3 regions of the Streptomyces collinus genome follow, and region 3 is predicted to be linked to each of the others. Evidence: riboswitches for the same ligand, from Rfam matches in the RefSeq annotation. Region 3 holds a riboswitch; each other region holds the start of a gene.
What was found. A riboswitch is a leader RNA that binds a small molecule or an ion and turns the genes downstream of it on or off. The one in region 3 is predicted to bind cyclic di-AMP.
Positions count from the first base shown of each region.

Region 1 (2,254 bases), 6.4 Mb from region 3:
CGCTGACGACGGCGGTGCAGCAGGAGCCCTAGTCACTCCCAGCAGGACCCGAAAAGACCTCCCCGACGGGTGCCCTCCACGCACCCCCGGCCCGCGCCACCGACATCCGGGCCACCCACGGCTACGACGCCCGCTCCGAGCCCTTCGGCCCGCCGGAGTGCGAGGCCGTCACCGGTGCCGTGCCGACGCCTCCCGGTGCGCTGCCGCTCCTCGAAGCCCGGACGGCTGCCTCACGGTTCGCCGCAGCAGTGCGGGGACCTTGACGTCGCCCTGGTCCGGTCCTTCCTCGGCGGTCTCCCCGGTGGCGTCCGCCTCCTTGCGCAGCCCCGCCCGCCGCACCAGCCGCGGGAGCAGCCCCCACAGGCCGACACAGACCAGGAACGTCGCGGCGCCCGCGGCGATACCGCCGGCCCGGCCCGTGGTCACGTCGACCACCAGCAGCACGGAACCGCTGAACGCGAACACCAGCACGCTCAGGCCGATGGTGGCCAGGCGCGAGGAGACCTGCACGATGCGGGGCTTGGCGCCCTGCTGGAAGAGGGAGCGGTGCAGCGCGGCCGGCGCGGTGAAGAGCGCGGCTGCCAGGACCGCCAGCAGCAGGGTGATGACGTAGGTGACGCACTGGACCGTGTCGAGATCCTCGAAGCGCGAGGTGAAGGCCAGCGACAGCAGGAAGGCGAAGAGGATCTGCACGCCCGTCTGGGTGACGCGGAGTTCCTGGAGCAGCTCCACGAAGTTGCGGTCGGCGCGTTGCAGCGGAGTCTCGTTGCGTGCGGTGCAGGGGCGGTGCTCGGCCATGGGGTCACGGGTATCCATGTGAGCCCGTGTCACGCTCCGGCGTGCGGCGGCGCGTCAGGACGCCGCCGCACGCCGAGCGGATCACTTCACGCGCCCGTACCAGACGCTCTTGGTCCAGAGCTTCTGCAGTCGCACCACGTCCCCGCTCTTCGGGGAGTGCCAGAGCTTGTTCTTACCCGCGTAGATACCGACGTGGTACACGTTGCTGCCCGAGTGGAAGAACACCAGGTCTCCCGCCTTGCGGTTCTTGGCGGAGATGTGGCGCGTCTTGTTGTACTGCTGGGCAGCCGTACGGGGGAGCTTCTTGCCGGCCTTCTTGAACGAGTAGAGCGTGAGCCCGGAGCAGTCGAACCGGTGCGGACCGGTGGCCCCGTACTTGTAGGGCGAACCCTTCTTGGAGGCCGCGATCTGGAGTGCCTTGGTCGCCGGCGTGGCTGCCGCGGCCTCGGAGGTGAAGCCGGGCGCCACGATCGAACCGCCCACGGCGGCGATGGTGAGCGCCGAGGCCGTGCCGGCCCGGACCATGAGCGACGGGACACGATTGAGCGCAGTCATGCGCAACCCTTCGTCAGCCGCCTGTGAAGGATGACCTGTCGGATTCGGGCTGGCGAAGTTGCCCGGCCGCTGACGCGGCTTCACCCCAAGGGCTGCTCGGGCGAGGTCATGGCGTGACCGTCCCGGCGACCCGTCGTGCTTGGGTCCTCCACTCCTGCCGATCCACTCCTGTCGACCGGTCATCCGGGCGGCGGCAGGATTCGGCGTCCGCCCGGATCGCCCCGCCACAGCGGCGGGGGCTTGTCGTCAGACAGGGATCTTGGCGCATGCCTGTCCGGATTTCCCAACGGAACCGGGGGTTTGTGTTGTTACTCACCACTCACCCGTTCGGGTGGACACGTGTGCGTTCGAGCCACTGTCCACGCATTCGCGGACCCCCGGACCAGGGACGGAATGCCCCATTCCGTCCCTGGGCTACGCGCGTTGCGCAACCGGAACGGCCCCAAAATCGGTCTCCCGCCTACTCCGAACAGGGGTACGTCTTTTGGTCCGTTTCGACTCAGCTCCGGACGCTCCGGTGACGGCGCGGGTGTCCGGGCCGGCGCTTCCGCGTCAACTGACGGACTCCGGGGGCAGGGTGAGCCGGGCCGTGCGCCGCTCGCCGTCCAGCACACGCAGCGCCCGGGCCAGCGTGCCGGCGTGCAGTTCCGTCTCGCCCCGCTGATGCATCAGGGCCAACGCGTCGCGCAGTGCGGTGGCCTTGCCGACCAGCGCCTGGGCGGCGCGCAGTCCCCGGTAGGTGTCGCCGTCCTGCGCCGGGTTGATGCGGCCCAGCAGGTCGACGACATCGAGGTAACGGTCGATCAGTTCCGCCTCGGCGCGCGTCAGGGCGGGCAGCGGCGGCAGTTCGGGCGGGAGCACCGGGACCTCACCGACCGGTCGGCGGGGCGAGGGTGGCCTT
Region 1 covers NZ_CP133771.1:1,244,453-1,246,706, reverse strand. Annotated here, with positions in the region: gene RFN52_RS05520 (ATP-binding protein) at 1-32, shown strand, start outside; gene RFN52_RS05515 (DUF6328 family protein) at 169-816, opposite strand; gene RFN52_RS05510 (C40 family peptidase) at 880-1,353, opposite strand; cyclic di-AMP (ydaO/yuaA leader) riboswitch at 1,357-1,569, opposite strand; gene RFN52_RS05505 (hypothetical protein) at 1,906-2,214, opposite strand; gene RFN52_RS05500 (ATP-dependent Clp protease proteolytic subunit) at 2,222-2,254, opposite strand, start outside.
Region 1: it holds a riboswitch for cyclic di-AMP, as region 3 does, so the genes downstream of both, RFN52_RS05510 (C40 family peptidase) here and RFN52_RS34620 (M23 family metallopeptidase) in region 3, are expected to answer to the same signal.

Region 2 (2,254 bases), 3.5 Mb from region 3:
GCCGCCCATTCCCACTCGGCCGTGCACCCCGATACCCACTCGGCCGTGCACGCCGAAAATCCGGCAGCCCTGACGTCGGGGGGTCGTCGTCAGGGCCGCCGGTGCTTCAACGGGTGGGAACGGCTTACGGGTTCAGTCCCTTGCCCCGCAGCCACGCCATCGGGTCGATGCCGCTCGCGGAGCCGCCGGAGTGGACCTCCAGGTGAAGGTGGGCCCCGGTGACGTTGCCGGTGGCGCCCACACGGCCGATGACCTCGCCCGTGCTGACCTTCTGGCCGACGCTGACGCCGATGGAGGACTGGTGCGCGTACCAGATCTCGGTGCCGTCATCGAGGGTGAGGACGGTCTTGTAGCCGTACGAGCCGTTCCAGCCGGCCTCGGTGATGGTGCCGCTGTGGACGGCCTTGATCGGCGTGCCCGTGGGGGCGGCGAAGTCCAGGCCCGTGTGGTAGCCGGAGGACCAGTAGGCGCCGGCCTGGCCGAAGCTGGAGGTGATGGTGTACGAGGAGGTCGGCAGCGTGAACTGCTTGGCCAGGGCTGCGAGACGCTCGGCCTCGGCCTTCTTCCTGGCCTCCTCCTCCGCCTTCCTCTTGGCCTCGGCGGCCTTGGCCTTGGCTTCCTCCTGCGCCTTGGCGACCGCTTCCGCGGCTGCCTTCTCGGCGGCGGCCGCGGCGTCCTCTGCGGCCTTGGTCTCGATCTGGTCCTGCTGGTGCTCGACCTGGGCCATGATCCGGGCGCGCAGGGCCTCGCCGGCGCCGGCGCCGGAGGCGCTCTCGCCCTGCTCGGGGGCGGCCGTGGCGGTGCCGAGGCTGCTGAGCGGGGTGGCGGAACCTTCGGGGGTGTCGTCGTCCGAGATGAGGGAACCCACCGAGGGCAGGTCCGGCACGGAGATGGACACCGGGGGCTTGCCGGTCTGGGCACTGGCCATGCCGCCGGCACCCACGGCCGCGATGACGCCGACGCCCAGGACGGTGGAGCTGCGGGCGAGGCCTCCGCCGCGCTGCTTGGTGACGCGATGCCGGCCACGGACGGGACGGATGGACTCCTCGGTGGGGTTCCACTCCTGGAACGGGCCCTCGTCGGTGCGCTGACCGCCGAAGCCGAAGGTGTCGTTCTCGCGCTTCGGCGCGTACGGGGCCGCGGGGGCAGGCCGGTTGGACGCCACGTGGGCGTACTCCTTTCCTTCCTTCTCGCCTACCGGGTTAGCTGACGGGTTCGGAGCAGGAAGGTCTCCTACGCGCGTATACCGGCCGTGCTTGCACGGTGGTATACGCCCGATTCACCCCAAGTGGTGGTTCCCCGGTTCCCTTTCGGGATTCGGCGCGTGCGCACGGAGCCGCCTTCTGTGACGGCTGGGACGACCGCGCTGCGTTATCGAACGTTAATGGAGGCGCGAGGGGTATTCCAGCGATTCCACTTGATCATTAACCTTTTTCACGCGGACTTACCTGCCATGACCGGAGTAAATCGGGCGAGTTGGCCGCTTCGCAAGTGACTGACGAGTTTTGACGGTGCGTCAGTCACCACGCGCAACGGGGTGGTTCGCTCACCGAGCGTAATGAGCTACGGGGAAATGCACCGAGGGCCGGAATCCTTTCGGATTCCGGCCCTCGGCCTTCAGTAGCGGGGACAGGATTTGAACCTGCGACCTCTGGGTTATGAGCCCAGCGAGCTACCGAGCTGCTCCACCCCGCGTCGTTGTGACTCCAGTGTACGCCATCCGCGGGACCACTCGTGCACACCCACGGATCGGCCCGTGCTCAGCCCGGCAGGTGGCGGTTCGGGGCCTTGGCCCGCTCCTCGTGCTCCGGGAGGACGACGACCTCCACTCCGCCGGCCGCCAGGAGGCCGCTGCCGTCGGCGTCCGTCACGAAGGTGTCGGGCTCGCGCCAGGCCGTGACGACCCGCCCTACGCCCGCGTCGAGGATCAGCCGGGCGCAGGGCGCGGGGCGGGAGGCGCGGCGGGCGCAGGGCTCCAGGCTGCTGTACACCGTCGCGCCGGGCAGGCGCGGGTCGGCCGGGTCGAGCTTCGCCAGGGCCGCCTCCTCGGCGTGCACGACCGGGTCGCCGGCCTCGCGGGAATGGCCGCGGGCCAGTTCCGTGCCGTCGGCGGCGACCACGACCGCGCCCACACTGAACGCCGTGTCCGACGGCGGGCAGCGCTCGGCCAGGTCGCAGGCGAGGGCCAGCCAGTGGTGGTCGGCGGCGGCGGGCAGGGCGCCGGCGCCCGGGGCGGTCGGCTCGTAGCGCATCA
Region 2 covers NZ_CP133771.1:4,189,041-4,191,294, forward strand. Annotated here, with positions in the region: gene RFN52_RS18965 (M23 family metallopeptidase) at 125-1,165, opposite strand; cyclic di-AMP (ydaO/yuaA leader) riboswitch at 1,177-1,333, opposite strand; tRNA gene RFN52_RS18970 (tRNA-Met) at 1,622-1,695, opposite strand; gene RFN52_RS18975 (dihydrofolate reductase family protein) at 1,761-2,254, opposite strand, start outside.
Region 2: it holds a riboswitch for cyclic di-AMP, as region 3 does, so the genes downstream of both, RFN52_RS18965 (M23 family metallopeptidase) here and RFN52_RS34620 (M23 family metallopeptidase) in region 3, are expected to answer to the same signal.

Region 3 (2,254 bases):
GCCTGTACGCCCTGCTGGACCGGTTGCGGGCCGCCCATCCCGGCGTGGCCTTCGAGTCCTGCTCGGGTGGCGGCGGGCGGATCGACCTCGGTGTGCTGAGCCGCACGGACCAGGTGTGGACCTCCGACAACACCGACCCGCTCGACCGGCTCGCCATCCAGCACGGCTTCAGCCAGATCCATCCGGCCCGGGTCATGGCCGCCTGGGTCACCGACAGTCCGAACGTCATGCTCAACCAGCGGGCCAGCTCCTTGCGGTTCCGCTTCGTCAGCGCCATGGCCGGGGTGCTGGGGGTCGGCGGCGACCTCACGCGGTGGACGGAGGAGGAGCTCGCCGAGGCGCGGGAGTGGGTGGGGCTCTACAAGGAGATCCGGCCCGTGGTGCAACGCGGCGACCAGTACCGGCTGCGTCCCCCGGGGGGCGGACTGAGCGCCGTGCAGTACGTCCTCGGCGACGAGACCGTCGTCCTCGCCTGGCTCCAGGCGCAGCGCTACGGCGAGCCCGTACCGGCCCTCCGGCTGCGTGCCCTCGACCCGGCCGCATCGTACGAATGCCTCGAAACAGGCGAAATTCACCGGGGGGCGGTGCTGCTTCACCACGGACTGCGGGTCGGTCTGCGGGGGGATCTGGACGCGACGGTCGTCCGCCTTAAGCGGAAGTAGCCGTTCTGTCCGAATAGGCCGCTAAAGGCGCTTAGGGATAACGTGCCCCGATCGTAAAGGAGATGAGGTCGGGGTGCGTGACCATCGTCATATTCGTGACGATGTGCTGTTGCCATGTTCACGTAATTCTGGCGTTATTCAGGGCGGTTGGGGAAAGCAGGAGATCGGTAATCCACGCTCGGTGACCGCAGATGTGGCGACGCGTCAAGAGAAACACCGTCACGGGCAACCGCAAGCTTGTCCGTTTGCGTCCTGGTCGCTTACGTTCCACACCAATCCGGACGGACGCCTAATCCTGCCGCCGACCGGAGCCCGCACACACTGACCCGACGTACGGCAGGAGCGGGGGACCCACAGGTAAGACGCCTGTTCCGGTTCCCGGAACGGCTTGGGGTTAAGCCGCGCCCCGGCGCGGCCGGGCATCTCCAGCTCGCACCCGACAGCTCACCTCGCAGGCGACGGAGAGGAATTCGCCATGCCCGCGAAGGGTAAGCACCGCCGTCCCAAGACCCAGCGTTTCACCCGCTCCATCGCCGTCGCCGGAACCGGCGGAGCCGCTCTCGCGCTGCCGCTCATGGGAGCCGCCGGCGCCCACGCCGCCACCCCGCAGTCGGCACCGGAAAAGGCGGTCCAGTCCGCTCCGGCGGCCGAGAAGAAGGCCGCCGAAAAGGCCACCGGTGCTCGCACCTACACCGTGGAGGCCGGCGACTGTCTCGCGAAGATCGCCGACGACCAGAACGTCAGCGGCGGCTGGAAGAAGCTCTACGCGGACAACCGCGCCGCCGTCGGCTCCGACCCGTCGCTGATCCACCCGGGCCTGAAGCTGTCGATCGGCAAGCAGGCCGCGGGCGCGCCGAAGTCCTCGGCCCCGTCCGCGCCGAAGGCCTCCGCCCCGAAGCCCTCGGCCGCGAAGCCGTCCGCCGCCGAGTCGGCCCCGAAGGCGGAGACCGCCGCGAAGCCGGCCGCCGCCAAGCCCGCCGCCGAGGGCAACGCCAGTGGGTACGCCCTCCCGGTGGACGGGGCCACCGTCGGCACCCCGTACCGCATGTCCGGCAGCATGTGGTCCAGCGGCTACCACACCGGTGTCGACTTCGTCGTCCCGACCGGCACCTCCCTCAAGGCCGTCGGCGCGGGCACGGTCGTCTCCGCCGGCTGGGGCGGCGCGTACGGCAACCAGGTCGTCATCAAGCTGAACGACGGCCATTACGCCCAGTACGCCCACTTGTCCCAGCTCTCCGTCTCGGCCGGCCAGACCGTGACCGCCGGGCAGCAGGTCGGCCTGTCGGGCGCCACCGGCAACGTGACCGGACCGCACCTGCACTTCGAGATCCGCACGACGCCGGACTACGGCTCGGACGTGGACCCGGTCGCCTTCCTGCGCTCGCACGGCGTCTCCGTCGGCTGACCGACCGCACGACCACCTGCCTGACACGCGGCCGAAGGCCGGACCCCGATCCCCGGGTCCGGCCTTCGGTGTGCGCGCATGCCGTCGGCCGCGTCAAGGGATCGACAGGCGGCGGCCGTTGGGACAGAGTGATCCCGTCCGGAGTGCAAGCGCTTTCCAGAGCCTTCCCGGCGGATCCCGAGGAGCT
Region 3 covers NZ_CP133771.1:7,677,206-7,679,459, forward strand. Annotated here, with positions in the region: gene RFN52_RS34615 (alpha-galactosidase) at 1-662, shown strand, start outside; cyclic di-AMP (ydaO/yuaA leader) riboswitch at 979-1,133, shown strand; gene RFN52_RS34620 (M23 family metallopeptidase) at 1,138-2,067, shown strand.